4 regions of the Rhizobium sp. WW22 genome follow, and region 3 is predicted to be linked to each of the others. Evidence: predicted binding sites of a transcription regulator. Region 3 holds the regulator's gene; each other region holds the start of a gene.

Region 1 (7,208 bases), on a different replicon from region 3:
CGCCATGCGGCCCGTGATCTTGTAGGCGATGGCCGTATGGGTTTCGCCACCGGCCTCGGGCGTGCCGTGCATTGGCTTGACTTCCGCACCGGTCGACAGGGCGACATCGGAGCCGACAACCGCTTCGCCGAGGTGTGCAAACATCGCACCTTGCGAGAGCGTTGGCGAAAGGGACGAGATCAGGCCTGTGGTTGTGCCGACGATCGGATGCCCGTAGGCAGAATCGCCGAAGCCGACGGGTGCGGCCAATTCGACACGCGGATCGTTGGCAAGGCGGGAAAGGACGGCGCCGTCCATCAGCGGCAGCGGCGCGGGCTGCAGAAAGACGGCGGAAAGCGCCAGCTGCGTCTCGCTACCCGCGGCTCCGACAAGCAGATCGAATTTCTCGGCGGCGCGAGCGCTACCGAGACGGACGGCCCGCTCCTGCAGCGTCACCGTCACGCTCAGCGCGACCGACAGGGCAATCAGCACGACAACAGCCAGCGCCCCACTCCAGAAACGCCTGAGGTCGGCAAGGATGAAGGTGATCATTGCGCGGCCACCTCTTGGCTGTCTTCCTCGATGCGCCCGCTTGCCAGATTGATGCGGCGACCAAGACGCGCGGCGAGCGCTGTGTCATGCGTGACCACGATGAGCGTCGTCCCTTCTTCTGCCGACAATTGCAGCAGCAGCTCTGCAACCTCGTTGCCTGCCTGGCGATCCAGGCTGGCGGTCGGCTCGTCGGCGACGATGACGCCCGGACGCGACAGCAGTGCGCGGGCAACGGCAACGCGCTGCATCTCGCCGCGCGACAGGGTTTCGATCTTTTGCTGCGGTCGGGCGATACCGGTCACCGCCAGCAGATAAAGCGCTCGTTCCCGTTCGCTGGCCGCAAGGCGCCGTGTCAGCTTGATCGGTAACACGACGTTCTCGAAGGCGGACAGGCCGGGAAACAGATGAAAATCCTGCATGACAAGGCCGATATTGCGGGCGCGAAAGGCGTCGCGCCGGCCTGCAGAGAGGCGCGTGATTTCCGTTCCGCTCCAGGACACGCTGCCATCCCTGACGTCTTCCAGCCCGGTAATCGCATTGACGAAGGTACTCTTGCCTGAGCCGGACGCACCCGTGATCGCAAGCCGACCGCCCGGTGGCAGATGGAAGCGGTCGATGGAGAGAACCGGTGCGGCAAGGCCGGGGAACTGCATCCTCAGGCCGGAAACATCGAGAGCGAGCATGAGGATCAAACAGTCCTGAACGAGGCGTCCCTGAGACGCAGCTGGCTGATAAAGCCGGTTTCGGGATCGGTCCACGAGCCGAACTCCAGCACGCCGCGCGCCATGATCGGCGCGTTGTACTGCACGAATGTCTGCTTGGACGAGAGATAGACGACCACGATATTATCTGGCCAGTCGGCATCGGAAGAGCAGAAGGGGCAAAGCGACATCGGGATTTCCGTGAGCACGAAGAAGGCCGCCTCCGCCTTCAAGGGCGGCGCCATGAAGCCGTTGATGGCGACGTCCTTGCCGCTCGACTGCTTGACCTTGTCGGAAAATTCGAGCCCGAGCGGACCGAAACTCTTGTAGAGCTCGCCGAAGCCTAGTTTCTCGGAGGCATTGGCACGTACCGCAATGCCCATGACAGGCAAGGCTGCGGCGGCGGCCAGAAAGTCTCGACGATTGATGGTGGCGATCTGATGCTTCGACATCGCGTACCCTCATAAAAATGGAGAAAACAGGCGGTTTCGACACCGCCTGCCCTATTCACATGGCCTGTCAGGACTTACATCTTTTCGGTGCCGAGCGCGAAAGTATCGGCCAGCACCCGGTAGACATCGCTCTGTTCCATGTAACCACGGAAGCCTTCGGCACCTGGACCTGCCGCCTGGAGCACGACATCATCGACGGCGTGGACACCGCTGTCCTCGTCCTTCGGAAGGTTGCCTTGCACGAAGACGGCGCCGGGCACATCCTTGTAGGCTTCATTTGCGACATATTCCTTCTTCTCGTTCTGGATCGCCGGAACGAAAGGACCATCGAGCTTCGGACGGAAGGTCTCGTAGTGATCAGGGCCGTTGTTGGCGGCGATAAACAGGCGGCGCGAAACGTCGACGCGGTCCGGATAGCCGTCGCCATCCTTGTCCTCATAGTTCGGGAAGCCGGCAGCCGCATAGGTGCCGACCTTCTCACGCATTTCTGTGCCCGGCTTGTTATCGTCGACAGTGCCGATGATCGAGACGCCATGCGTGTGGTCGCCGGTGACGACAACAAGCGTATCCGGGTTCTTGGCTTGGAACTCGCGGGCGACGGCAACGGCCTTGTCGAACTCGATCGTATCGACCAGAGCGCGCTCCCAATCGAGCGGATGGCTCATCTTGTCGATGGACGCACCCTCGACCATCAGGAAGAAGCCATCCGGATTCTTGGAAAGCTTGTCGAGCGCGATCTTGGTCATATCTACGAGGCCAGGCTGGTTCGGGAACTTGTCGACAGTGCCCTTCTTGAGGAATTCGCGGTCGAGCGTGACGTCGAGATTGCCGGTATGGAAAAGGCCGAGCAGCCTGTCCTGGTTCGAGCCGGCGGCAGCCGCCAGTTCGTTCTTGTCGGTCGCAACGGCATAGCCGGCATCCTTGAAGAGCGCGATATAATCCTTATCGTCCTTGCGCTTGGAACCGGGCACGCTTTTCGCCAGGAAATAGGCCGAGCCGCCGCCGAGCAGGACATCCGGCTTGACGTCATACATCATGCCGACGATATCGGCCTTGTCGCCACGCTTGCGGGTATGGGAAACGAGCGCTGCCGGCGTCGCATCCTCGACTTCGGCCGTGGTGACGATGCCAAGCGACTTCTTGCCGGTGCGGCGCAGGGCCTCGCCGATGGTTTCGACCTTGGGATCATCGAGGCTTGCTGGCGTGCGGTCGGCATAGACGCCGAGGGCGTTCACGGCCGACTTGTGGCCGGTCATGTAAGCCGACATGGTATTGGCACTGTCGGTGGCAATCGCCGAGGTCGAGGACGTGCCGATGAAGGCAACCGGCGGGATGTCGTCCATGGCGAGGCGGCCATTGGCCTTGCCTTCGGTCATGCCCTTGGACATGAGGCGGGCGCCGGTGCGATGCGCAACCGAGAGACCATCGCCGAGCAGGAAGATGATGTTCTTGGCTTTCGGCGTCGCCGAAGTGCCATAAACATCCCAGTTGACGGATTTCTTCTCGTCGCCGGCCGAAACCTCGACCTTGTACTGGCCGGGCTTTGCGAGCTTGACGCCACGCAGGATCAGGGCAGATCCGAGAACTTTGTCCTCAGCACCCTTTTCTTCGCCGACGAAATCAGCCGCCTTGCCGAAAACCGCGTCGTAGCTTTCGCCGTTAACCGTGACCTTCACGTCTTCCGGCTTCACGACCTGGCTGAATTCCACCTTGAAATCGAACGGAGAGCCGGCGAGTACCGTTGCCCGGTCCAACGGATAGACTGTCGCTGCATGGGCTGCGCCGGACATTATGGTCGCAGACATCATGGCGAGAAGAAGTTTACGCATTTACACCCCCTGCGTTTGGTTGCTTCCCGCTCCCCACATATAAAAGCCAGATGACAATCATGTAAAAATGGGTCAACTTTCCACAACCACTAATTCCAAAACAGAAACCGATAAGCAATCCTGATTGTATGTGCCGCATCTAAAATGCTGCGTACACATGCAAACGGTCCCGTCAATTCGTCGTCATCCGCAATCCATTATCATGCAAGCTATACCGATCACCGTGAGTGAAAACTTGCTATCTTAACCGAAGGGGAAAATATTACGCACGTTTCGTGAGGACTTTGAGGATTTTTCGCAATGGAAGAACAGCTCGATAAACTGGATCTACGCCTGCTGGAGGAGCTTCAGAAAGACGGCAGACTGACGAACAACGAGCTGGGTGAACGCATCGCGCTATCGCCTTCGCAATGCTCGCGCCGCCGCACGCGACTGGAGGCGGAGGGCTATATTCGCAGCTACCAGGCCAATCTCGACCGGCAGAGGCTGGGGCTGGACATGCTCGTGGTCATTTCTGTGACGCTTGCCACTCACAACAGGGACAACGCCCGCCGGTTTTCGCAGCTCATCAACGGTCTGCCCGAGGTGCTGGAAGCCTATGCGTTGACGGGCGAAATGGACTATCACCTGAAGGTCGCCACCCGCGGGCTCACCGATCTCTCCCGCTTCGTCAACGACGTGCTGCTTCCGCATGAATCGGTCCAGCATGTGAAGACGGCGATCGTCCTCGATACCCTCAAGACCTTCGAGGGATTTCCGGTTCATTTGCCGCACGGCTGATATGGCGAAGGCGCTTGGCGGTCACCGCCACGCGGCCGTGCCCTGTTGAGCGTCAAGGGCAAGTTTTGAGGGGTTGCTTTCTGCGCATACAGCCCTTCCAATCATACCAAAGACAATCTCCTTGGCGAGGATCGGCTTGCATGACCACGGATGTACAGACGCGGCATTTCGAAGAATTTGCCGAAGTCCTGCTCAGATGCAATCATCTGTATCATCCCAGCAACGATTCCATCGCCTTGCGCAATGCCGTCGAAAGCAGGCGCCAGATAGAGATATTCGACTATAGCCGCGCCGCCGATGCCTTTATGCGTGCATTCGGGATGCGGAACTCACTAAAATGCCTGCAGGCGCTCACCAGCCTTCGTGCAACTGTTCACAAGTATAGAAGAGTATGTGACCTCGGCTGCGGCTCCGGCGCTTTCAGCCTTGCCTTTGCCTATCTCGCCGGCAATCCCGAGCTTCAGCTTCACGGTCTAGACATATCCGAACATCAGCTTTCTCTCGCCCGGGAACTGATATCGGCTGCCGGACTGCCTGGGCGTTTCCAGTTCGAGCAACGAAACCTGCCGGCACCGATCGGCTATCTTCCCGACCTGACGATCTCCTCCTACTGGTTTTGCGAAAATGAGCACGTTATCGCCGACGCGGAGCTTTTCAGCCTCATGGCGGGACGGGAGATGCTTGTTGTCGATTATGAAAAGATAATCGACCGCATCGCGACCTGTCTTCCAAAAGGATTCCACATCCTCGGGCGGCACAGCGGTCACGTCGAAATTCCCCCTGCCCTGGCGGATTTCGTCGCACAGGAGAGGGCAAGCGTTTACGGCGTTCACATCGGTCGGGCGACGGGTGAGACGGGCAAATGATGTTGCTGCTCTGCTGCAAAATGCGCGCAAGCCTCTTGAAAGGCTAACAGTCGCTTCCCAGCTATTGGGCAACCCGCTGGTCCGGGCCCCTCTGGTGAGAGCCGTCGGCGCTCTTGCGATGTCGGACCGTTTCCGACATTGCGCCGACAGGGGTTTTCTCTCATGGAAACGTCTTTTCTCTTCGTCGAGTGGCTGGGAAAGCCGCTCTGGATGTGGATGAGCTTCCTGGCGCTCGTCATCGCCATCCTCTCTTTCGATCTTGGCGTCCTGCATAAGGAAAACAAGGAGATCGGCGTCGGCGAGAGCATCAAGCTCTCTGTCCTCTATATCACCCTTGGCCTCGCCTTCGGCGGCTGGGTATGGTGGTATCTCGGCGCCGATTCCGGCCTTGCCTATATGACGGGCTTCGTCGTCGAAAAAACGCTGGCTCTCGACAACGTCTTCGTCATTGCCCTCATCTTCGCCTTCTTCGCCGTGCCCCGTCTCTATCAGCACCGCGTGCTCTTCTGGGGCATTCTCGGCGTCATCGTGCTGCGCGCCATCATGATCGGCGTCGGCGCGACATTGGTGGCCGAGTTCTCATGGCTGCTCTATGTTTTCGCCGCCTTCCTCATCATCACCGGCATCAAGATGCTGGTCGTGAAGGATACCGAGCCGGATGTGTCGAAGAACCCGCTCGTGCGCTTCATGCGCAGCCGCTTCAACGTCACCGACCATCATCATGGCGAGCGCTTCTTCATCAAGCAGCCGAATCCGCAGACCGGTAAGATGGTCTGGTTCATCACGCCGCTTTTCATGGCGCTCGTGCTGATCGAAGTGGCAGACGTGATCTTCGCCGTGGATTCGGTTCCCGCAATCTTCGCGATCACCACCGATCCGTTCATCGTCTATACGTCGAATATCTTCGCGATCCTCGGCCTGCGTGCCCTCTATTTTGCGCTCGCCGCCATGATCCACCGCTTCCAATATCTGAAGCCGGCGCTGGCCATCGTGCTCGTCTTCATCGGTTCGAAGATCTTCGTCGCCGACATGCTGGATCTGGAAAAATTCCCCGCCGCCCTCTCGCTCGGCATCACCTTCGCCATCATTGCAAGCGGCGTCGGCTGGAGCCTGCTGAAGACACGCAACAAAACCGAAACCGAAAGCGCCTGATGCCGTGAGGTGCCCCCCTCCGGGGCACGTCCCTCTCCGCTTCAAACAGACCTCCGACAAGGTACAGACATGATCTCCAATCTCCTCGCAGCCCTTTTTGCAACTTTCGCCCTCGGTCCTCTGCAAGCCGAGATCGAGCGGCATGCCGTTGCCGCCGGTCAGCCGGCCGAGACCGTCAGGCAATCGCAAGCATGTCTTTCGTCCGAGGTCCCGGCGCTGGCGCGGCGCGCCTCCGAAGACACCTTCTGGACGATTTCCACCGTCATCGGCCTCTCGACCGGCTGGAGCAGCCCTGCCAATCTGCTCGACAAAAGCAATCCGGACTGTGCGCCCATCATCAAGCTTATACCAGGAAGCGGCGAAGGTGCCGATGAAGCTTGATGCTTTGTGTAAGCAAGAAATTCCGGTGACCTCATCTGGTGATGTCCGATGACAGAACAGGCTGCCGGCACGACTGAGCATGATGACCGGGCATCCACTCGCCTGCACCAGCTCGCCAGGTTCGCCCATGAACAGGGCGGCATCTCTATCGGCGAGGCGCTCTGTGGCCTCGGGCACCCGAGCTTGGCCTTTATCATTCTCTTTCTCTCGCTGCCGGCACTGATCCCGATACCGGGACCGTTCGGCGTCGTATTCGGCAGTGCGCTTGCCCTGGTGGCGGCGCAGATTGCAATCGGTCGCCGGACCATATGGCTGCCGGCCTTCCTGAGCCGGCGCAGGCTTTCGCCGTCAATCGTGGAACTCACCGTGCGTTACAGCGCGCCGATCCTCGCCAGGATCGAGACGGTCGTTCGTCCCGGACGGCTGGCTCTTTTTACGGGCGCAACCATGCAATGGCTGCTCTCGTTCCCGATCTTCCTGTTGGCGATCACCATTGCCCTGCCGATCCCGCTCGGC
Region 2 (7,208 bases), 350 kb from region 3:
GGCTGCCTCCGTCATGGGGTCCATGCCGCTTTCGCGAGCGGCCTCGAAGTCGCGGCGCATGCGCCGCACCAGGTCGAGTTCGGCCTGGAAGTCGACATAGTGCGGCAGCTTCAGATGTTCGACGAAGCCGGTCGCCTGCACGTTGTCGGAGTGGGAGATGACAAATTCCTCATCCTGAGCCGGCGCAACGATGTCTTCGCCGAGTTCCTCGGCGCGCAGCGCGCGGTCGACCAGCGACATGGCCATGGCCTTGCGTTCGCTCTGGCCGAAGACCAGGCCGTAGCCGCGGGTGAACTGCGGCGGTGCCTTGGCCGAGCCCTTGAACTGGTTGACCATCTGGCATTCGGTCACCTGGATGCGGCCGAGCGAGACGGCAAAGCCGAGTTCCGGTACGTCGAATTCGACCTCAACTTCGCCGATGCGGATTTCGCCGGTGAAGGGGTGGGTGCGGCCGTAACCGCGCTGCGTCGAATAGCCGAGCGCCAGCAGAAAGCCTTCATCGCCGCGGGCCAGCGCCTGCAGGCGAAGATCGCGGGTCATCGGAAATTCCAGTGGTTCGCGCGTGAGGTCGCCGATATCGTGGTCGACGGGCATGGCGCCGTCGCCTTCGATCAGCCCTTCCTGATCGAGGATTTCGGAAACGCGCATGACGCGGCCGTCTTCGGCCGGCCGCTGCATCGGCTCGTCGACAGGTTCGTCGGTCAAAAGGCTCGGGTCGAGCAGGCGGTGCGTATAGTCGAAGGTCGGGCCGAGAAGCTGGCCGCCGGGCAAGTCCTTGTAGGTCGCGGAGATGCGGCGCTCGATCTTCATTGCTGATGTGTCAAGCGGCTGGGAGTAGCCAAAGCGCGGCAGCGTCGTGCGGTAGGCTCTGAGCAGGAAGATCGCTTCGATCATGTCGCCGCGGGCCTGGCGAACGGCAAGTGCGGCCAGCGTCCGGTCATAGAGCGAGGCCTCGGCCATGACGCGGTCAACGGCGAGCGCTAGCTGCGCCACGATCTGGTCGATGCCAATGGCCGGCAGCGAGCGGTCGCCGCGGCGGCGGTCGGCCAGCAGCCGGTGCGCATTGGCAATGGCGGCTTCACCGCCCTTTACAGCAACATACATACGTCACATCTCCGTCGCGATGATCTTGGTGGTGCGCGGCAGGCAGAGGAATTGCCGGCCCGCCGTCAGGATGAGATCGACGCCGCGCGGGAAGAGAGCGCGATTGTCGTTCCAGATGCGCAGCAGCGCATCCGGCAGGCCGATCGGTGCGATCATGGTGATATCCTTGATGCCCGGACCCGATAGCGCCAGTTCCTTGCCGCCTTCGAGGCTTTCGATCTCAAGCACGATCGTCGTCGAGCGATCGGGATATTCCTGGGTGCCGATGCCGAACTGGCTGAAGGAGGAAAGCGCCATACCAGCTTCAAGAAAGGCAAAATGTGCCTCCAGCCGCTCGGATATGATGGATGCGCCGGTATGGAACGCCAACCAATCCGGCAGGCTCGATCGCGCAAGGCTATTGGACAGCCAGACCGGCGTATCGTGATCGCAAAGGGTCAGGCCGATGGCGCCGGCAGCGATGCCGAGCGGAGCCGGCGGCGCAATGTCGGCGGTAATGGTCTGCAGGGTGCCCGGGCGCGCCATGGCGTCCATCGTCATCTTGAAGACACTCTGTGCGTCGAAAACCGGATCAGTGAAACCGCCGGTCAGGGCCTCATTGCCGAAGGTTGGGGTGCTGGAAAGGCTCATCAATCTTCTCCGCGAACCATGGTGAAGAAATCGACGCGGGTCGCCGCCGTCTCTTCCGCGCGCTTGCGATCATAGTTTTCGATACGTTCGGTCACGGGCTGCAGGATCGCCTTTTCGACGAACTCTTTCGTAGCCGATTGCTGCCAGAGTGCATCGAAGATGGCCGAAAGCCGGGCCTTTTCCCGATCTGTGCCGAGCGCGTGCGCATGGCCGATAGTGTTGGATGCCAGCCGGACGGTAGCGCGTGTCACCGTGACTTCGCCGAGATTGAACGGAGAGCCGCCACCACCGATGCGGCCGCGCACCATGACGAGCCCGGTCTCGGGGCCGCGCACCGGTTGGACTGTCGGCTTGCTCGGCAACGCTTCCCAGGCCGCCTCTAGCTCGTCGCGTTCTGCCTGCGCCAAGAGATCGGCGACGCGCTTGCGTTCACGACGCTCCTGTGCGGCCGCTTCCTGCCTTTGTGCTGAATTCATCGCGCCTTCCTTTAAATGTCTATTGATATAGACAACCATACAAGATATGTTTATATCTATTAGCGAGTCGTGACAAGCGTGTGACAGGGCGAGTGGGCGAAATGGCAGGGCAGAAGATACAGAGGCAGACGGGCGTGGCGCTCTGGCGGCAGATTGCCGACCGCATTCGCACCTCTATTAATCACGGCGACTTCGACGAGACGGGCATGGTGCCGCCAGAAACGGCGCTGGCGCTGCAGTTCGGCGTCAACAGGCACACGATCAGAAGCGCGCTGGCAGCACTCGCCCAGGAAGGCATCGTCAGGGCCGTGCAGGGACGCGGGACGCTGATCGAGCGCAAGGAGCGGCTGAGTTTTCCGATTTCGAGACGTACGCGATTTTCGCAAGGGATCGGCGATCAGGTGCGCGAAACCCGCAGCGTCTTGCTTGCATCCGGCGAAGAGGCCGCCAGCACTGAATTGGCCAAACAGCTCAAGGTCAGGACGGGAACGCCGTTGATAAGGCTCGAGACGCTGGGTCAGGCGGACCATCGGCCTGTATCGCGCGCCACCAGCTGGTTTCCGGCGGATCGTTTCGGCGATATCGCGGAGGTCTATCGGACAACCGGTTCGATCACCAAGGCATTCAAGGAGCTTGGCGTTCCGGATTACGTCCGCGTCGTCACCGAGATCACGGCAACCCATGCCGACGAGAGCGATCTTGCCGATCTACAGCTATCCCCGGGCGCCATTGTTCTCGTCGCCCAGGCGCTAAATGCGGATCTCGACAATGTCCCGGTGCAGTATTCAATTTCCCGCTTCGCCGCAGACAGGGTGCGTTTTACCGTCGAGAATTGAGAGAAGGGTTTTAGCCCTCATCCCGGCCTGTCAGTCACCCCCTCCCCGTTTACGGGAAGAGGGCCAGGGTGAGGGGCTTTCTAGCCAAATAAATTGCGCTCAATGCGCGCCGGACATGTCGCCGAGGACTTCCTTCGAGGCGACGGTGGAATCGGCCTTGAGCTTGTAGACCATCGGTACGCCGGTCGCGAGGTTCAGCTCAAGGATCTGCGCCTTGCTCAGGCGATCGAGAACCATGACGAGCGAGCGCAGCGAATTGCCATGGGCGGCCACCAGCACATTCTGGCCGGCGAGAACGCGCGGCAGGATTTCCGTCAGGTAATAGGGCCAGACGCGGGCGCCGGTGTCGCGCAGGCTTTCGCCGCCGGGCGGCGGAACGTCGTAGGAGCGGCGCCAGATGTGGACCTGCTCTTCGCCCCACTTGGCGCGGGCGTCATCCTTGTTGAGGCCGGAGAGATCGCCGTAGTCGCGCTCGTTCAGCGCCTGATCTCGAATGGTTTCGAGGCCGGGTTGGCCGATTTCATCGAGGATGATTTTCAGCGTGTGCTGGGCACGCGTCAAGGCCGAGGTAAAGGCGATATCGTACTTGATGCCGTAATCGGCCAGAGCCTTGCCGCCTGTCTTGGCTTCTTCGACGCCAAGCGCCGTCAAATCGGGATCCTTCCAGCCGGTGAAGAGATTCTTCAAATTCCAGTCGCTCTGGCCATGGCGAACGAGGACGAGAGTACCGCTCATAATATTTCTCCCTGATAGGGCAATTCCAGGAAAAGTGCGTAGCGGCTTTCTGTCCGGAATTGCGAGACAATAAAAGGCTGGAGCGGATTGGCAGGTCCCTGCCGACCCGCTCCGGGTTCGGATCAACGTGTGGAGAGCCCGAGTACGTCGAGCATGGAATAGAAGCCGGGCTTCTTGTCGCGCGCCCAGAGCGCCGCCTGCAGCGCACCGCGCGCAAACAGCGAACGGTCGCCGGCGCTGTGCGACAGCGTCAATCGCTCGCTTTCGCTGGCGAAGATCACCGAATGATCGCCGACCACGCCGCCGCCGCGCAGGGTCGCAAAGCCGATCGTGCCCACAGGACGCGCACCCGTATGGCCGTCGCGCACGCGCACGGAATTGTCGTTGAGGTCGATACCACGGCCCTTCGCAGCCGCCTGACCGAGCAGCAGTGCGGTGCCCGAGGGTGCATCGACTTTGTGGCGATGGTGCATCTCCAGCACCTCGATATCCCAGTCGTTCGAAGGCAGCGCCCGCGCCGCCTGTTCGACAAGCACGCTCAAAAGATTGATGCCGAGGCCCATATTGCCCGATTTGACGATGCGGGCATGGCGCGCGGCCGCCTTGAACTTCGCCTCGTCCTCATCCGAGCATCCCGTCGTGCCGATGATATGGACGATGCGTGCCTGTGCGGCGAGGCCGGCAAAGGTGACGCTGGTTGCCGGCGTTGTGAAATCGATGACACCTTCGGCATGAAGGAAGGCGGAAAGCGGATCGTCGGTGACGGGAATGCCGATGGGGCCGAGCCCGGCGATCTCGCCGGCATCCTTGCCGATGAAGGCGGAGCCGGGACGAGCGACGGCGGCATGCAGGGCCACGCCGTCGGTTGCATGAATGATGCGGATGAGAGCCTGTCCCATGCGGCCCGCCGCGCCAACCACCACCAGCTTCATCGCATCGTCGCTCATGTCGTCTCTATCGTCTATTTGCGGGAATTGCTTGAAATCGCCGGTAGCTGCAGGTTGTTGAGCCGAGCGTAGAGGCCATTGTCGGCCGTCGCAAGCGTCTCGTGGTTGCCCTCTTCGACAACTCGGCCGTTCTGCATGACGACGATCTTCTCGGCGCGGATGACCGTCGACAGGCGGTGCGCAATGACAACGACCGTGCGGCCGCTCATCGCCTCTTCCAGTGCCTTCTGCACGGCCGCTTCGGACTCCGTGTCGAGCGCAGAGGTTGCTTCGTCCAGAAGCAGGATCGGCGCGTTGCGCACCAGCGCGCGGGCGATCGACAGGCGCTGGCGCTGGCCGCCGGACAGCGTCACGCCGTTTTCGCCGACCGGTGTGTCATACCCCATCGGCTGCGCCTCGATGAAATCATGGGCATAGGCGAGGCGCGCTGCTTCCTCGATCTCGGCATCCGTCGCGTTCGGGCGGCCGTAGCGGATATTGTCGCGGATCGTGCCTTCAAAGAGATAGGGCTGCTGCGACACATAGGCGAGCTGTTCCCGCAGCGACTGTTTCGTCACATGCGCGATGTCCTGCCCGTCGATGAAGATGCTGCCGGATTTTGGGTCGTAGAAGCGCGGGATCAGATTGATGACGGTGGACTTGCCGGCGCCAGAAGGCCCGACGAGCGCTGTCGTCTGTCCGCCCTCGGCCGTGAAGTTGACACCGGAAAGTACGGATTCATCACCATAGGCGAAATGAACGTCGCGGAACTCGATGCGGGCGTCGGTCACGTTAAGCGGCTTGGCATCCGGCAGGTCGCGCTGGCGCGGCTCCATGTCGAGCAGCTCGTAGATCATCCGTGCATTGACGACCGCGCGCTCCAGCTGCACCTGCAGCTTTGCAAGGCGGCGGGCCGGATCGTAGGCAAGCAGCAGCGAAGTGGCGAAGGAGAAGAACACGCCGGGCGAGACATTGTCGTAGATCGAGCGATAAGCGGCATAGGCAAAGAGGCTGGCGATCGCAAAACCGGCGACGGTTTCGATCAGCGGTCCGTTGCGCTCCGAAAGGCGGGCGATGCGGTTCTGCCGGTGCTCGGCGGCGGTGATCAGCTTGTTGATCTTGCGCTCGAGCTCCTCTTCCATCGTGAAGGCCTTGACGATGGAAACGCCTTGAATAGTCTCCTGCATCGCGCCGAGTACATGGCTGTTCAGGACGATCGCATCGCGCGTGGCGGCGCGCAGGCGCTTAGAAATATAACGTAGCGCGAAGAAGAGTGGCGGCGCGATAACGACGAATGCGATGCTGAGCACCGGATCCTGGAACACCATGACGCAAAGCAGGGCGATGAAGGTCAGAAGGTCGCGTGCCGTCGACGTGATCGTCAGGTTCATGACATCGCGGATGCCCGAGACGTTCTGGCTGATACGGGCGGCGAGCTGCGCGGAGCGCGCTTCGCTGAAGAAGCCGACCGACAGCGTCATCAGATGCGAATAGAGCCGGCGCTGGTAGCGGGCGATGATGTTATTGCCGATCTTCGACAGAATGACCGACTGGAAATACCCGGCAAAACCGCGCACCACGAAAACGAGGAAGATGCTGAAGCAGATTTTCCAGGCATCGACGATATTGCGGGCGATGAAGGCGCTGTCGATGACCGACTTGACGATGTAGCCGATATAAGCAGTCGAAAGCGCAACGAGGATAAGGCAGGTAATCGCGATGGAGTAGCCGCGAATATGATCGCGGCCGTTCTCGGCGATAATTCGCTTCAGCATGCCTGTAATGGCTTCGCTGTCGACGTTTTTGCTTTTCGGGTCAGGCAATTTCAATAATCGGCTTCCTGTCTTGAACCAAGCGAGCCGCATCTGGCACGTGCTTTCGCGGCTCTATTAAAGAGTTAGCACGGCTTTGGCTAGACATGGCGTGCCGCGCTGGTTAAGGCCGATCGCGGAGCCGCAATCACTATAGAGGAAGGTGGCCTCTTCAAAAAGGTAGGCGCGCCGGCTGTTTCGGTGCGCCATGAGCTGTTTGGCAAGCGGTTAACGCCGCCAGCGACGGCCTTCTGTCGCAAGGCCAAAGTTTGTCGGCTTGCGGGCATAGGTCGCCAGGCCGGAAAGCGCTGCCAGCGGATTGACGACCACGTGCGTCGGGATCGTCTTCATCAATTCCGTGTGCGGTGCCTTGTCTTCGAAGGCGGCGCGGAATTCCGGCTTCTGCAGCGCGGGCAGGATCTTCTGCGGAATGCCGCCCGAGAGATAGACGCCGCCGCGCGCCATGAAGACCATGGCGAAATCGCCGGCGACACGGCCGAGATAGGTAACGAACAGCGTCAATGTCTCCTCGGCCTGCCTGTTGGTGCCGGCGAGTGCATGATTGGTGATATCGGCTGGCTCTTTGAGGCTCGGTTCGATGCCGTCAGCCGCGCAGATCGCATGATAGAGGTTCTGGAGGCCGCGGCCGCAGATCACCTGTTCGGCCGAGATACGGCCTTCGATGGGTTC
Region 3 (7,208 bases):
GCCGGCAAGCGGCCTGTCGGCCGTGCCGGCCTTCTGCGCGCTCTTTCGGACGATCGCGTCATCGATGATGTTACGCAGATCGGCAGCCGGAACGGCAGAGAGATCGAGAAAGTGTTTCGGAGAAGCCATGTCCTTACCTGTGCTCCAGAAAAAACAATAACGCCCGCGTGGGGCAGGAACGCCCCGACAGCGGGCGTTGAATTCAAGCCGATTTCTTGGTGCGGGCAGCGCGCGCGCGCTCGGCGGCGCGCTCCAGGCGGGCGAGACCTTCGCGTGCTTCCTCGGCAGTGACGACCAGCGGCGGCAGCAGGCGGATGACGTTGTCGCCGGCCGGAACGCCGAGCAGATGCTCGGCACGGATCGCCTGCAGCAATTCCGCCTGCGGAATGGCCGCTTTGATGCCGAGCATCAGGCCTTCACCGCGAACGTCCTCGATGATGTCAGGAAAACGATCCTTGAGCGAGGCGAGCCCCTGGCGGAAGACCAGCGAGACATCGCGCACATGCTGCAGGAAGCCTTCGGCAAGCACGATATCGAGAACCGCATTGCCGACTGCCATGGCAAGCGGATTGCCGCCATAGGTCGAGCCATGCGTGCCGGCCTTCATGCCGGAAGCGGCTTCCGCCGTCGCAAGGCACGCACCGAGCGGGAAACCGCCGCCGATACCCTTGGCGACCGCCATGATGTCAGGCTTGATACCGGACCATTCATGGGCAAAGAGCTTGCCGGTACGGCCGACACCACACTGTACTTCGTCGAGGATCAAAAGCAGGCCGTGCTCATCGCAGATCTCCCGCAGCCCGCGCAGGAATTCGTTTGTCGCCGGGCGGATACCGCCCTCGCCCTGCACCGGCTCTATCAGGATAGCGCCCGTCGCATCGGTAATGGCGGCGCGGACGGCGTCGAGATCACCGAAGGGCACCTGGTCGAAGCCCGGTGCCTTCGGGCCGAAACCTTCGATATATTTTTCCTGGCCACCGGCGGCGATCGTTGCGATGGTGCGGCCGTGGAAGGCGCCTTCGAAGGTGATGATATGGAACTTCTCGGGATGCCCCTTGGCGAATTGATAGCGCCGCGCAGTCTTGATGGCGCACTCCAGCGCCTCCGCGCCCGAATTGGTGAAGAACACCTTGTCGGCGAAGGTCACTTCCGTCAGCCGCTTCGACAGCTTCTCCTGGCCGGGCACCTCATAGAGGTTGGACAGGTGCCAGACCTTGTCGGCCTGCGCCTTCAGCTCGGCGACAAGATGGGGATGAGCATGACCGAGCGAATTGACCGCGACGCCGGCTGCGAAATCGAGGTAGCGTTCGCCATTCTCAGTGACCAGCCAGACGCCCTCACCTCGCTCGAACCGCAGCGGAGCGCGCAAGTAGGTGTCGTAAAGCGGCGTGGTCTCGGCCATGGCCATATCTCCTGATCACAACTTTAAGGACCGATCGCTTCCATTTGATGAAACGGGTCCGAAAAAATCAAAAATGCCGCCTTGCGGCGGCTTGGGCACTATTGATGTTTTGCACCGCGATGTCAACAAAACTGCCGTTTTAGCAGGTGCGAGAAAACGCTTGCCGGCAAAAGAGATGCGTCGGGCGGCGCCTATGGCAGAAATGCCACGCCCGGACAGCAAGTTGGGGAAAACCTCGAAATCGATTCCTCAAGATTCCCGCGACTCTTGTCACGGAGTCAGCCTCACACTAGGTTAAAAACCAATTGCTAGACTGCATGCGGCGGAACTAGTCACCACAATTTTAGAGCGTTTCGCGCCTCGATACCATGCGAGGCAATGGTGAGGGATTCTGCCATCGGAAACGCGACAGCGGAGACAGGGCATGAATTGGACAGACGAACGCGTCGAGAAGCTGAAAAAGCTATGGTCCGAAGGATTGAGCGCCAGCCAGATCGCTGCGCAGCTCGGTGGCGTGAGCCGTAATGCCGTCATCGGCAAGGTGCATCGCCTGAACCTCCCCGGCCGAGCGAAGGCGGGCGGCGCGACAACCGCAGCGCGCACGCCGAAGCGCAGCGCAGCGGCACCTCGCGCTGCGACCTACGGATCGCGCGTTGCTACCCGCACGGTGGTTGCCCGCCAGCAGGGCGCAACCATGCTGAAGGAAGAGATCGAGATCGATTCCGTCAACGAAATCCAGTATCGCCCGGCATCGAACGTCGTCGTTCCGATTTCCCGCCGCCTCGGCCTGACGGAACTGACGGAGCGCACCTGCAAGTGGCCGGTCGGCGATCCGCTGAAGGACGATTTCCATTTCTGCGGCAATGAGAGCCCAGATTCATCGCCTTACTGCACCTACCATCAGCGCCTGGCCTACCAGCCGGTGCATGAACGGCGTAGGCCGGCCCAGCCGCGTGGCTGAGAAGCTTGATGACTGAGATAAAGAAACGGGCCCTTGAGGCCCGTTTTCTGTTTCCGCCGCTATGTTGATGCCTGATCGGGTATCCCCGCTCAGGCCTCCATGGAGTAGCCCGCGCCGCGAACGGTGCGAATGACATCCTGCATATTGGAGAAGTTGAGCGCCTTGCGCAGGCGGCCGACATGGACGTCGACCGTGCGTTCGTCGACGTAGATATCGTGACCCCATACGCCGTCGAGCAGCTGCGAACGCGAGAAGACGCGGCCCGGCGAGGACATCAGGAACTCCAGCAGGCGGAATTCCGTCGGCCCCAGCCGCACTTCGCGGCTCTTGCGGTGAACGCGATGGGTTTCGCGGTCCAGCTCGATATCGCCGCAACGCAGCACCGTGGAGAGAACCTCCGGGCGGGCACGCCGCAGCATCGCCTTGACGCGAGCCATCAGCTCCGGCGTCGAGAACGGCTTGACGACATAATCGTCCGCGCCGGTCGAAAGCCCGCGCACGCGCTCGCTTTCCTCGCCGCGGGCCGTCAGCATGATGATCGGCAGGCGCTCAGTCTCCGGCCGCATACGCAGCCGGCGGCAGAGCTCGATGCCCGATACGCCGGGCAGCATCCAGTCGAGGATCAGGAGATCGGGGATGCGCTCCTGGAGACGCAGCTCGGCCTCATCGCCTCTGAGGATCGTGTCGACCTCGAAGCCTTCGGCCTCAAGATTGTAGCGCAGCAGAACGCTGAGCGCTTCCTCGTCTTCTACAACAGCAACTCTCGGAACCATGCGCCTATGGTCTCCTTTCTTCGCTTTCGGATTATTCGGTCACTGCGCCGACGGTATTGGCGGTATCGTCCTTCGGGCGCTCGCCTTCCGGCTGCGCGCCCGTCGCCATGTAATAGATCGTCTCGGCGATGTTGGTGGCATGGTCGCCGATGCGCTCGATGTTCTTGGCGCAGAAGAGAAGATGCGTGCAGGTGGTGATGTTGCGCGGATCTTCCATCATGTAGGTCAGCATCTCGCGAAAGAGCGAGGTGTACATGGCGTCGATTTCCTCGTCGCGTTCGCGGATCGATACGGCCTTGTCCGGCGAGCGGGTCGCGTAGACATCCAGAACTTCCTTGAGCTGGCTCAGCGCCAGTTCGGAGAGATGCTCGATGCCGCGGGCGAGACGGCGCGGGACACCGGTGCCCTGGACGGCGATGACGCGCTTTGCGGTGTTCTTGCCGAGATCGCCGACGCGCTCCAGATCGGATGCAATGCGGATCGAGCCCATGATTTCACGCAGGTCCGCCGCCATCGGCTGACGGCGGGCGATGGTAACGATCGCCTTGTCGCCGACTTCGCGCTCGGCATGGTCGAGAACGACGTCGTCGGAGATGACCTTCTGGGCCAGGGCAGCGTCGCTATTGACCAGCGCGCGTACGCTGTCGCTAACCATCTGCTCTGCCAGGCCGCCCATTTCAGCAATGCGGCGCGTCAGGAACTTCAGGTCTTCGTCATAGGCAGAGAGAATGTGAGTGGAGACCATTTTTCTATCCTCAAGGTGAACTGTGTGAAATGAGCCGCGCGCCTGACATCATCAACCAAAACGGCCCATGATGTAATCCTGCGTGCGGAAATCGTCGGGATTGGTGAACATCTTATCGGTGTCGTTCTCCTCGACCAGGTGGCCGAGATGGAACATTGCGGTACGCTGCGAGACGCGGGCTGCCTGCTGCATGGAATGCGTCACGATGACGATGGTGAAATTCTCCCGCAGCTCGTGGATGAGATCCTCGACCTTGGCGGTCGCGATCGGATCGAGCGCCGAGCACGGCTCGTCCATCAGGATGACCTCCGGACTGACCGCGACGGCGCGGGCGATGCACAGACGCTGCTGCTGACCGCCCGATAGACTCGTGCCGGCATCATGGAGCCGATCCTTGACCTCGCCCCAGAGACCGGCCTTCTGCAGGCTGGTCTCGACGATATGCTCGAGATCGGCCTTTGAGCGATGCAGGCCATGGATGCGCGGGCCGTAGGCGACGTTCTCAAAGATGGACTTTGGGAACGGGTTGGGCTTCTGGAAGACCATGCCGACGCGGGCGCGCAACTCTACCACGTCGATGCTGTCGTCGTAGACATCCTGATCGTCGAGCGTGATCTTGCCGGTGACCCGGCAGGTCTCGATCGTATCGTTCATGCGGTTGAGGCAGCGCAGGAAGGTGGACTTGCCGCAACCGGAAGGGCCGATCAAAGCCGTGACGGTATTGGCGCGGATCTTCAGATTGACGTCGAAGAGCGCCCGCTTGTCGCCGTAGAACACAGAAACGTCCTGGCCGATCATCTTGTAAGGGATCGTGGTCATCTTCTTGGCCAAGGCTCTTTCGCTTGCGGCTTCCGTCATCATGTTCATTTCGTGCGCCCTCCCTTACCAGCGCCGCTCAAAGCGGCGCCGCAGCAGGATGGCGCCGATGTTCATCGCGACGAGGAAGAAGAGAAGCACGATGATGGCGCCGGACGTCCTTTCGACGAAGGCCCGCTCGGCTTCGCTCGCCCACATGTAGATCTGCACCGGCAGCGCCGTCGAAGGATCGAGCGGCGATGCCGGATAGTTGGCGACGAAGGCGACCATGCCGATCAGAAGCAGCGGCGCAGTCTCGCCAAGCGCGTGCGCAAGCCCGAGGATCGTGCCCGTCAGAATGCCGGGCATCGCAAGCGGCAACACGTGATGGAAGACCATCTGCATGCGCGATGCACCAAGACCGAGCGCTGCGCTGCGGATCGACGGCGGCACGGCCCGCAACGCCGAGCGTGTGGCGATAATGATCATCGGCAGCGTCATCAGGCTCAACACGAGACCGCCGACCAGCGAGGCCGAACGCGGCAGACCCATCATGTTGATGAAGACCGAGAGACCCAGCAAGCCATAGACGATCGATGGGACGGCCGCGAGATTGTTGATGTTGACCTCGATCAGGTCCGTCAGCCGGTTCTTCGGCGCGAACTCCTCCAGATAGATCGAGGCGGCGACGCCGACCGGCAAGGCAAGCACGAGAACGGTCAGCATCAGGTAGAACGAGCCGATCAGAGCGACGCCGAGCCCGGCGGCTTCGGGCCGGCTCGAGTTGCCCGACAGGAAGAGACCGCTGTTGAAGGCCTTGTAAAGCGCGCCGCTTTCGCTGAGTTGCTTCATCCAGGCGACCTGGCGGTCGGATATCTTGCGATCCTTCTCATCGACTGTCAGATCGATCTGGCCCTTGTTGGCTGAATCGATATTGGAGCTGGCAAGGAAGGTGACGCTCTCAGTCGTCCCTATGATCGAGGGATTGGCAACGACCTTGTCGCGCAGCGCGATCCTGGCACTGTCCGACACCATCGCCGTTGCCTCGCGAACGAGCGCGCGATTGGCGGGATCGATGCTCAAGGCTTTCACCAGCGCGTCGCGCACCAATACCGGGTAGTTGGCTGATACCAGCACCTTCGGATCGCTGGCGCGCTTGGCTGCGGGGTCGATCACCTTCTCGGTGAATTCGATCGGCAGGGTGATCGAGGTCTGAACGAAGGCGGTATAACCCGTGCGGACCACGGTGGAGATCAGGATGATGAGGAAGATAAGGCCGAAAATGACGGCAGTGAGCCCATAGGCGCGGAAGCGGCGTTCGGCGGCATAGCGCCGTCTGATGCCGATATCGCGACGCACCGACGCACCCGGCGTCAGGCCGCGCGGCATGTTGAGCTGAGAGGAGGATACGACGTCGCTCATTCGTATTGCTCCCTATATCGACGGACGATGTAGAGCGCATAGACGTTGAGGCACAGCGTCAGGAAGAACAGCGTGATCCCGAGTGCAAAGGCGACGAGCGTCTGCGGCGAGGTGAATTCCAGATCGCCGGTCAGCTGGTTGACGATCTTCACGGTGACAGTCGTCATCGGTTCGAAGGGATCGAGCTGCATGCGCGCGGCAACGCCGGCTGCCAGCACCACGATCATGGTTTCACCGATCGCCCGCGACGCGGTCATCAGCAGTGCGCCGACGATGCCCGGAAGGGCGGCGGGCAGCAGAACACGCTTGACCGTTTCCGACCGCGTGGCGCCGAGGCCAAGCGAGCCGTCGCGCAGCGAGCGCGGCACGGCCATGATGATATCGTCCGACAGCGAGGAAACATACGGGATGAGCATGATGCCCATGACGAAGCCGGCCGTCAAAACGCTCTGTGCCTCGATAAAGCCTTTATAGTCGCCCGTCATCAAGCCATCGATCTCGACTGAGATATCGCGCAGGAAGGGGCCGACGGTGACAAGGGCGAAGAAGCCGTAGACGATCGTCGGGATGCCGGCCAGGACCTCCAGCATCGGCTTGGCGATGGAGCGGACGCGAGCCGAGGCATATTCGGCCATGTAGATCGCGGCAAACAGGCCGATGGGCACGGCAAACAGCATGGCGACGAAGCCGATATAGACCGTGCCCGCCAGCAGCGGGATCAGGCCGAAGGTGCCCGAAGTCTGCGCGCCGGCGCCAGCGAAGCGCGGGTCCCAGACGGTACCGAAGAAGAATTCGCTGGCCGGCACCATGCTGAAGAAACGCGCCGCTTCCGAAAGCATTGAAACGACGATGCCAACCGTCGTCAGCACCGCGATGGAGGAAGCGACGATCAGGGCTCCGAGAATGACCTGTTCCACACGATTGCGGGCGCGAAAACGTGGGGCGATGGCACGAAGGCCGTGGGCTGCGCAAAGCAGCGATAGGGCGATTGCCGCTGCCGACATGACCATGCGGCTCGCTTCGCGCATGCCATTATATTTGTTGGCAGCGTCGATCATGTAGCCCGTGGGGCGAACTGCGAGCGGAACGCCCTTCTGCGCCAGCAGCAAC
Region 4 (7,208 bases), 360 kb from region 3:
GCGGGGTGAGCGTGACTGATGCCCGCAACCGAGCGGCCGAGCTGCTGGCACAGTTGAACCTGCCCGAGGAGCTCTGGCAGCTGCCGCCTGCCACTTTCTCGGGCGGCGAACAGCAGCGCGTCAACATCGCCCGCGGCTTCATCACCGACCACGCCATCCTGCTGCTCGACGAGCCGACGGCGTCGCTCGATGCCCGCAACCGGGCCGTCGTCGTTGACATGATCGAGCAGAAGAAGGGAGCCGGCGTTGCCCTTCTCGGCATCTTCCATGACGAAGAAGTGCGCGAGGCCGTCGGCAGCCGCATTCTCGACGTCTCGCAGTTCTCGCCGCGGAAGGCCGCCGCATGAGCCGCCAACTGGGCGAGACGCCCTTCATCAGCCCTTCGGCGAGCGTCAATAATTCGACGCTCGGCCGCTATACCGAGGTCTCCGACCGCTGCCGTATCGATGAAGCCGAGATCGGCGACTATTCCTACATCATGCAGGATGGCGCGGTCTGGTGCGCGACGATCGGCAAGTTCGTCAACATTGCCGCCGCCGTGCGCATCAACGCTACCAATCATCCGACATGGCGCGCCACGCTGCACCATTTCACCTACCGCGCCGCCGACTACTGGCCGGATGCCGATATGGAGACGGATTTCTTCACCTGGCGGCGCGACAACCGCGTTGTCATCGGTCACGATGTCTGGATTGGCCACGGCGCGACCGTGCTGCCCGGCGTGACGGTCGGCAATGGTGCCGTCATCGGCGCCGGTGCCGTCGTTTCCAAGGACGTCGCGCCCTACACCATCGTCGGCGGTGTGCCGGCCAAGCTTATTCGCGAGCGTTTCACGCCCGAGGTCGGCGCGCGCATGGACAAGCTCTCATGGTGGGATTGGGATCACGATCGCCTGCGTACGGCGCTTGCGGATTTTCGCGCCCTTTCGGCGGAGGAATTTCTGGATCGCTACGCCGCCTAAGGACGCTTTCCGCCCAAGCCGGGCTTGCACGAGACCGGCGGCCGCTTCAGCCTCAGGCGATCTGTCTAGCCCGAATTAAGGAGGCCTCTTAATGGCAAAGCAATTTTCCAGCGTTGACGACCGGCTGCGCGATTTCATCGCGCGGCAGCATATCTTCTTCACGGCGTCCGCGACATCGGCGTCCCGGGTCAATGTTTCGCCGCGCGAAACGTTATGCCTGCGCATCATCTCCCCGAATACCGCCATTTATCTCGACCGCACCGGCAGCGGCAACGAGACATCGGCCCACATGAAGGCCGACGGGCGGCTGACGATCATGTTCTGCGCAGTCGAGGGGCCGCCGATGATCCTGCGCCTCTATGGCCGCGGGCGGATCATCCATCGATCGACGCCCGAATATCGGGAATTGCTACACGATCACTATGCGGGCGAAGAGCCGCTCGGCGCACGGCAGATCGTATGGCTGGACTTCGATCTCGTGCAGACCTCCTGCGGCTTCGGCGTGCCGCTCTTTTCCTATGAGGGCGAGAGGCCGAGCCTCGACCAGTGGGCCAAAGCCAAGGGTCCTGATGGCATTGAAGAATATCGGCGCGAGAAGAATAGCTTCAGCATCGACGGCCTGCCGACAGGCATGTTTGACGGCTAAACTTAGCGGAAAGCCCTCAGCCGGCTAATCTTGCAAAAACGACGGGAATTGTAACAGCAGTTACATAAAACTGACATCGGAGCTTCATGAAGCGGGACTAATCGGTTGCCTTGTGATTGGCGCCGACCCCGTCGAAACTCCCTTCGAGGCAGGGGCATGCGCCCATTCTTAGCACCGGTACCGCTGAAATTTCTGCAGCCCGGCAGCCGCGAAAGGGAAGCACTATGTTCGAACTCAGGAATGTCTCGCGCCGGTTTGGAAACAAGCTCGCTGTCGATTCCGTGACTTTGGACATACCGCAAGGACAGATGGTCGGCGTCATCGGCCGTTCCGGCGCCGGCAAGTCTACCCTGCTGCGCATGATCAATCGCCTCGCCGATCCGAGTTCCGGTTCCATTCATTTCGCCGGCACCGAGGTTTCGAAGCTCAGCGGCCGTGCATTGCGCAGCTGGCAGCGCGATTGCGCCATGATCTTCCAGCAGTTCAACCTCGTGCCGCGCCTCGACGTGCTCACCAACGTCATGCTCGGCCGGCTGAACCAGCGTTCGACGGTACTGAGCCTGCTGTCCGTCTTTTCCCGTGAGGAACGCATTGAAGCCATCGCGGCACTCGAGCGTCTCGGCATCGAGCAGACGGCCCTGCAGATGGCCGGCACGCTTTCGGGCGGCCAGCAGCAACGCGTCGCCATCGCCCGTGCCCTGATGCAGCAGCCGAAGATGATGCTGGCCGACGAGCCAATCGCCTCGCTCGATCCACTGAATGCCAAGATCGTCATGGATGCGCTGCGGGATATCAACGAGCGTGAAGGCATCACCGTCATCACAAACCTGCATACGCTGGATACGGCGCGCAATTACTGCGAACGCATCGTCGGCATGGCAGGCGGCAAGGTCGTGTTCGACGGCAAGCCGACCGATCTGACGGCAGCCGCCGTCAAGGAAATCTACGGCACCGATAAGGACGGCGCCGGCATCGACGAGAGCATGACGTCGACATCCATCAATATCGCCGATCCGGCCGCGCAAGCCGCGGCGACTGAATCTGCCGGCCCGCAACCGCTGGCACTGGCCGGTCTCTGAGAGGGACGGCCGGGATCGAAGGCCCGCGTCAAGGGCGCATTTCTTCTATCAGACCGAAGACATCCGGGGACACCGGTTAATCAGGAGACGAACCCATGTTGAAGAAAGCACTCTTTGCCGCTACGGCGCTCGTTGCGCTCGCAGTCGGCGCTGCTGCCAACGCAGCAGACCTCAAGGAATTCCGCATCGGCATTCTCGGCGGCGAAAACGAAGCGATCGCCTGCGCAACTACGCCTGCCTTTCCGACCACCTGAAGAAGGAATTCGGTTTCGAGAAGGTTTCGCTGTTCCCGGCCGCCGACTATAACGGCGTTATCCAGGGCCTGCTCGGCGGCACGCTCGACTTCGCCGAACTCGGCGCTTCCGGCTACGCAGCCGTCGCCATCAAGGACCCGAAGGCCGTTACCCCGATCCTGACCACGCAGCAGACCGACGGCTCTACCGGCTACTACTCGATCGGCCTCGCCCTCAAGTCTTCCGGCATCAAGACGATCATGGACGCCAAGGGCAAGAAGCTCGGCTACGCCGACCCGGACTCCACCTCGGGCTACCTCGTTCCCCTCACGCAGATTCCGAAGACCACCGGCGTGCCGAACGACAAGTTCTTCGGCTCGACCCAGTTCAACGGCGGCCATGAAAACAACCTGCTCGCCGCCTATGACGGCAAGGTCGACGTCGCTGTCGACGATTCCTCGGGCGTTGGCGATTTCAAGGACGGCTTCACCTCCGGCACCTTCCGCAAGGAAGTCGACAAGGGCGCCGTAGATCCGAACAAGCTCGTCGAAGTATGGCGTTCGCCGCTGATCCCGAACGGCCCGCTCGTCGTTCGCAACGCTCTCGGCACCGAATGGCAGGCGAAGCTGACCGACTTCTTCATGAAGCTCCCGACGGCCGACGCCAAGTGCTTCAACGCCATCGAAGGCGGCGACTTCAAGGGCTACGTCAAGGTTACCCCGGACTTCTACAACGCCGTCATCGACGTTCGCAAGGCTGCCATCGGCGGCTGATCCGCATTCCGATAATGGGGCGGCCGGCAACGGCCGCCCTTTTGCTATTCACAGAGGCTTGACTTCATGACGATCGCCGATACGCACCCGAACATGCAGAGCGCGCCACAGAGCGCCAAGGAGATCGGCGACGCCTGGAGCAAGATGGTGGCTCGCCGCCGCCTCTACACCGGCATCGGCCTCGTGATCCTGCTCGTCGCCTTCGTCAGCTCGGTGCGCTTCGCCGATGAAAACAACGCCGGGCATTTCTTTGATCGCCTGCCGCATCTCTTCGATTTCCTGAGCTGGCTCATTCCGAAGGACTGGTCCGACGTCTATCGCGCGCTCTTCGACCTGCCAAGCCCGAACGGGGCCAATGGTGCCGGCGGTGAGGAGTTCAATTTCCCGCTCGGTCGCGTCTATGTCTGGGGCAATTTCTATATCCCTGAATATTTCGAGCTGATGATCATCACGATCAACGTAGCGCTGGTATCGACCATCATCGGCGTCGTCTTCGCCGTGCCTTTGAGCTTCTTCGCCGCCCGCAACATGTCGCCATCCAATCCGATTCGTCTGGTGACCAAGCGTATCATGGAACTTCTGCGGGCTTTTCCCGAGATCGTCATCGCCGGCTTGTTTTCGGCGATCCTGTCGATCGGTCCGATCGCCGCCATCATCGCCGTCGGCCTGCATACGATCGGCGCGCTCGGCAAGCTCTTCTACGAAGTGGTCGAGAACATCGACATGAAACCGGATGAGGGCATGCGCGCCGTCGGCGCGAGCTGGAGCGAGCGCGTGCGCTTCGCCGCCCTGCCGCAAGTGCTGCCGAACTTCATGTCCTACGCGCTGCTGCGTCTGGAGATCAATGTTCGCGCCTCCACCATCATCGGCGCCGTCGGCGGCGGCGGCATCGGCGAGGAGCTCAAACTTGCGATTTCACGCGGTTTCGGCGCCAAGACATTGGCGCTGGTGCTGCTTCTCTTCCTGACGATCATCGCCGTCGATCAGTTTTCCGCATGGCTCCGCCGCCGTCTGGTGGGCGAACATGCCTTCCTTTTGCAGCATTGAGGTTGACCATGTCCATCATCGACGCCAGCCGCATGCAGGAAATCGAAGCGCGCTATCCGGAGGTTCTTCACCGATCCTTCCGCCAGCGCTTCGGTGCGCTGATGATGTTCATCGGCATTGTCCTCTACGGCATTTATGCAGTGTGGTTCTTCGATCTGCCGAAAGTCATTTCGGAAGCACATTGGGAGCGCGTCGGGATCTATCTCAGCGAATGGGTGAGCTATGACGTGCAGCCGGAATTCCGCATCTCCGGCGACAAGATCACCATTAAGTATCCGCGCTTTTCGCCTTTGGGCGACAATCCCAATCCTGACTGGGTCAAGACCAACCCCGATGGCAGCATGACCGTTTCCGTCAGCGGCACGAGCCGCACGGTAACCGTGACCAAAACGCAGGCCATCGTGACTGCGCACGGCATTACGATCCCGATCGATATCGCCGGCGATGCGCCGAAGATCGTCGGCTCCGAGCCCGTACCCAGCTGGATGACGGTCTATGACGACAATATCCTGGTCAATCTCGGCTTTGCGGGCGATGCCAGCATTTCCACTGATCGCGTGAAGATCCGCAAGCGCTTTCTTGGCTGGGCCAACTTCGTCTTCGACACGCATTCGCCCTTCTTCGACAAGCCGGCGAGCGAAGTCATCAGCCTCATCGTTTCGGGGCCGCGGCTGGACCCTGCCCAGTCCAATCTCTCACTGGCCTTCGACAATGTCTGGAACAATGGCGCATGGCAGCATGGCGACGTCTGGACCAAGCTGTTCCAGACCATCGTCATGGCCTTTCTGGGAACGTTGCTCGGTTCGCTCGTAGCCTTTCCGCTCGCCTTCCTGGCGGCTCGCAACATCACGCCGAACCGGCTGCTCAACCAGATCCTCAAACGCCTCTTCGACTTCCTGCGTTCGGTGGACATGCTGATCTGGGCGCTATTCCTGACCCGCGCCTTCGGCCCCGGCCCGCTTGCCGGCAGCGGCGCGATCTTCCTCACCGAGACGGGTACGCTCGGCAAGCTCTATTCCGAAGGCCTGGAGAATATCGACAACAAGCCGCGCGAGGGCGTAAAATCCACCGGCTCGCCGACCATTCTCGTGCATCGCTACGGCATCATGCCGCAGATCGTTCCGGTCATCGTCAGCCAGACGCTCTACCAGTGGGAATCGAACGTGCGCGGCGCGACCATCATCGGCGCCGTCGGCGCGGGCGGTATCGGGCTCAAACTTTGGGAAGCGATGCGCACCAACGCGAACTGGGAAAACGTCGCCTATATGGTGCTGTTGATCCTGATCGTCGTCTTCCTGTTCGATGCTGCATCCAACGCCTTGCGTTCGCGGCTGATGGGTGCGCGAGCGAAATAAAAAGATCGGGAAAAAATCGTTACGCATCATCATTCTGTCACGGGAATCCGGTAGCGCAGGCCGGCAAGACCGCAGCGGTCAAGCTGGCTTTAGCCGGATTCGGACCGTTGCTGCCTTGCTGCTCTTGCGGTTTGTCGCAAATCACCCAACAGTGTCCCGCGCAGCCGATTTTTCCAAGGAATGCAGCCTTGCGCTATGCTCTCTATTTCACGCCGCCCAAAGAAGATCCGTTGACATCGCTTGCCGCCCGCTGGCTGGGCCGTGATGCATTTTCGAATGAGATTTTTTCCGACAAGGCCATGGCGCCGCTGCCGGAAGGCCATGCCGAACTGACGGCCGATCCGCGCCGCTACGGCTTTCATGCCACGCTGAAGGCGCCGTTCGAGCTAGCCGCTTCGGTGACCGAGCGCGATCTCCTCGAAGTTGCCGCCGAATTCGCCTCGCAGACCAAGGCTTTCACCATTCCGGAACTTGTGTTGGGCCAACTCGGCCATTTCTTCGCGCTCGTGCCCAGCACCGTTTACGAACCGTTACAAGATTTCGCCTCGCGCGTCGTGAAAGCCTTCGAGCCTTTGCGCGCACCGCTTTCGGACCATGACATCGCAAGGCGCAAGCCGGAAGGCTTGACGGAGCCGCAGCGCGCCAATCTGCTGCGCTGGGGCTATCCTTATGTCAATGACGAGTTCCGTTTCCACATGACGCTGACCGGTCGGGTTCCCACGGAGCGTCAACCCGAACTACAGGAAATTCTGCGCCATCGCTTCGCCGAACATACCGGCAAGCCGCTCGATATTTCCGGCCTCGCCGTCTTCGTCGAAGAAGAGCGTGGTGCTCCCTTTACCGTCCGTTCCTGGCTGCCGCTTGCCGGCGCCTAATATGAAAGAGCCGATATGACCAAAGAAACCGTCCTTTCCAACGCCCGCATCGTCCTCGAAGACAGGATCGTCGACGGCTCCGTGCTGATCCGCGACGGTCGCATTGCCGGCATTTCCGAAGGCAAGTCCCTCATCGGCGAGGATTTCGAGGGCGATTATCTGATCCCCGGTCTGGTCGAGCTGCATACCGACCATCTGGAGGCACATTATTCCCCTCGCCCGGGCGTTCGCTGGAACAA

Evidence for each region. Region 3 encodes PhoB, which activates phosphate uptake and scavenging genes when phosphate is short. Its sites were predicted from a motif close to TGTCATNNANCTGTCAT; they were not measured.
Region 1: a site for PhoB is predicted at 3,553-3,569, ahead of ACK83U_RS21525 (alkaline phosphatase). Genes of this name have one in related genera too.
Region 2: a site for PhoB is predicted at 2,280-2,296, ahead of phnF (phosphonate metabolism transcriptional regulator PhnF). Genes of this name have one in related genera too.
Region 4: a site for PhoB is predicted at 1,679-1,695, ahead of phnC (phosphonate ABC transporter ATP-binding protein). Genes of this name have one in related genera too.

Annotation. Positions count from the first base shown of each region.
Region 1 covers NZ_CP178199.1:544,578-551,785, reverse strand. Annotated here, with positions in the region: gene ACK83U_RS21540 (ABC transporter permease) at 1-531, opposite strand, end outside; gene ACK83U_RS21535 (ABC transporter ATP-binding protein) at 528-1,214, opposite strand; gene ACK83U_RS21530 (hypothetical protein) at 1,220-1,684, opposite strand; gene ACK83U_RS21525 (alkaline phosphatase) at 1,759-3,513, opposite strand; gene ACK83U_RS21520 (Lrp/AsnC family transcriptional regulator) at 3,814-4,293, shown strand; gene ACK83U_RS21515 (SAM-dependent methyltransferase) at 4,434-5,159, shown strand; gene ACK83U_RS21510 (TerC family protein) at 5,322-6,311, shown strand; gene ACK83U_RS21505 (hypothetical protein) at 6,381-6,692, shown strand; gene ACK83U_RS21500 (exopolysaccharide biosynthesis protein) at 6,741-7,208, shown strand, end outside.
Region 2 covers NZ_CP178198.1:3,641,177-3,648,384, forward strand. Annotated here, with positions in the region: gene ACK83U_RS17685 (carbon-phosphorus lyase complex subunit PhnI) at 1-1,104, opposite strand, end outside; gene phnH (phosphonate C-P lyase system protein PhnH) at 1,108-1,734, opposite strand; gene phnG (phosphonate C-P lyase system protein PhnG) at 1,734-2,210, opposite strand; gene phnF (phosphonate metabolism transcriptional regulator PhnF) at 2,312-3,046, shown strand; gene ACK83U_RS17705 (2,3-bisphosphoglycerate-dependent phosphoglycerate mutase) at 3,146-3,781, opposite strand; gene dapB (4-hydroxy-tetrahydrodipicolinate reductase) at 3,904-4,728, opposite strand; gene ACK83U_RS17715 (ABC transporter ATP-binding protein) at 4,743-6,482, opposite strand; gene ACK83U_RS17720 (glucokinase) at 6,747-7,208, opposite strand, start outside.
Region 3 covers NZ_CP178198.1:123,167-130,374, reverse strand. Annotated here, with positions in the region: partial or broken gene argF (ornithine carbamoyltransferase) at 1-129, opposite strand, end outside; gene ACK83U_RS00670 (aspartate aminotransferase family protein) at 203-1,402, opposite strand; gene ACK83U_RS00665 (GcrA family cell cycle regulator) at 1,827-2,363, shown strand; gene phoB (phosphate regulon transcriptional regulator PhoB) at 2,453-3,136, opposite strand; gene phoU (phosphate signaling complex protein PhoU) at 3,168-3,881, opposite strand; gene pstB (phosphate ABC transporter ATP-binding protein PstB) at 3,933-4,748, opposite strand; gene pstA (phosphate ABC transporter permease PstA) at 4,764-6,098, opposite strand; gene pstC (phosphate ABC transporter permease subunit PstC) at 6,095-7,208, opposite strand, start outside.
Region 4 covers NZ_CP178198.1:3,631,942-3,639,149, reverse strand. Annotated here, with positions in the region: gene phnL (phosphonate C-P lyase system protein PhnL) at 1-347, shown strand, start outside; gene ACK83U_RS17665 (DapH/DapD/GlmU-related protein) at 344-961, shown strand; gene ACK83U_RS17660 (pyridoxamine 5'-phosphate oxidase family protein) at 1,053-1,607, shown strand; gene phnC (phosphonate ABC transporter ATP-binding protein) at 1,832-2,686, shown strand; partial or broken gene phnD (phosphonate ABC transporter substrate-binding protein) at 2,782-3,692, shown strand; gene phnE (phosphonate ABC transporter, permease protein PhnE) at 3,759-4,739, shown strand; gene phnE (phosphonate ABC transporter, permease protein PhnE) at 4,748-6,094, shown strand; gene ACK83U_RS17635 (DUF1045 domain-containing protein) at 6,283-6,969, shown strand; gene ACK83U_RS17630 (alpha-D-ribose 1-methylphosphonate 5-triphosphate diphosphatase) at 6,985-7,208, shown strand, end outside.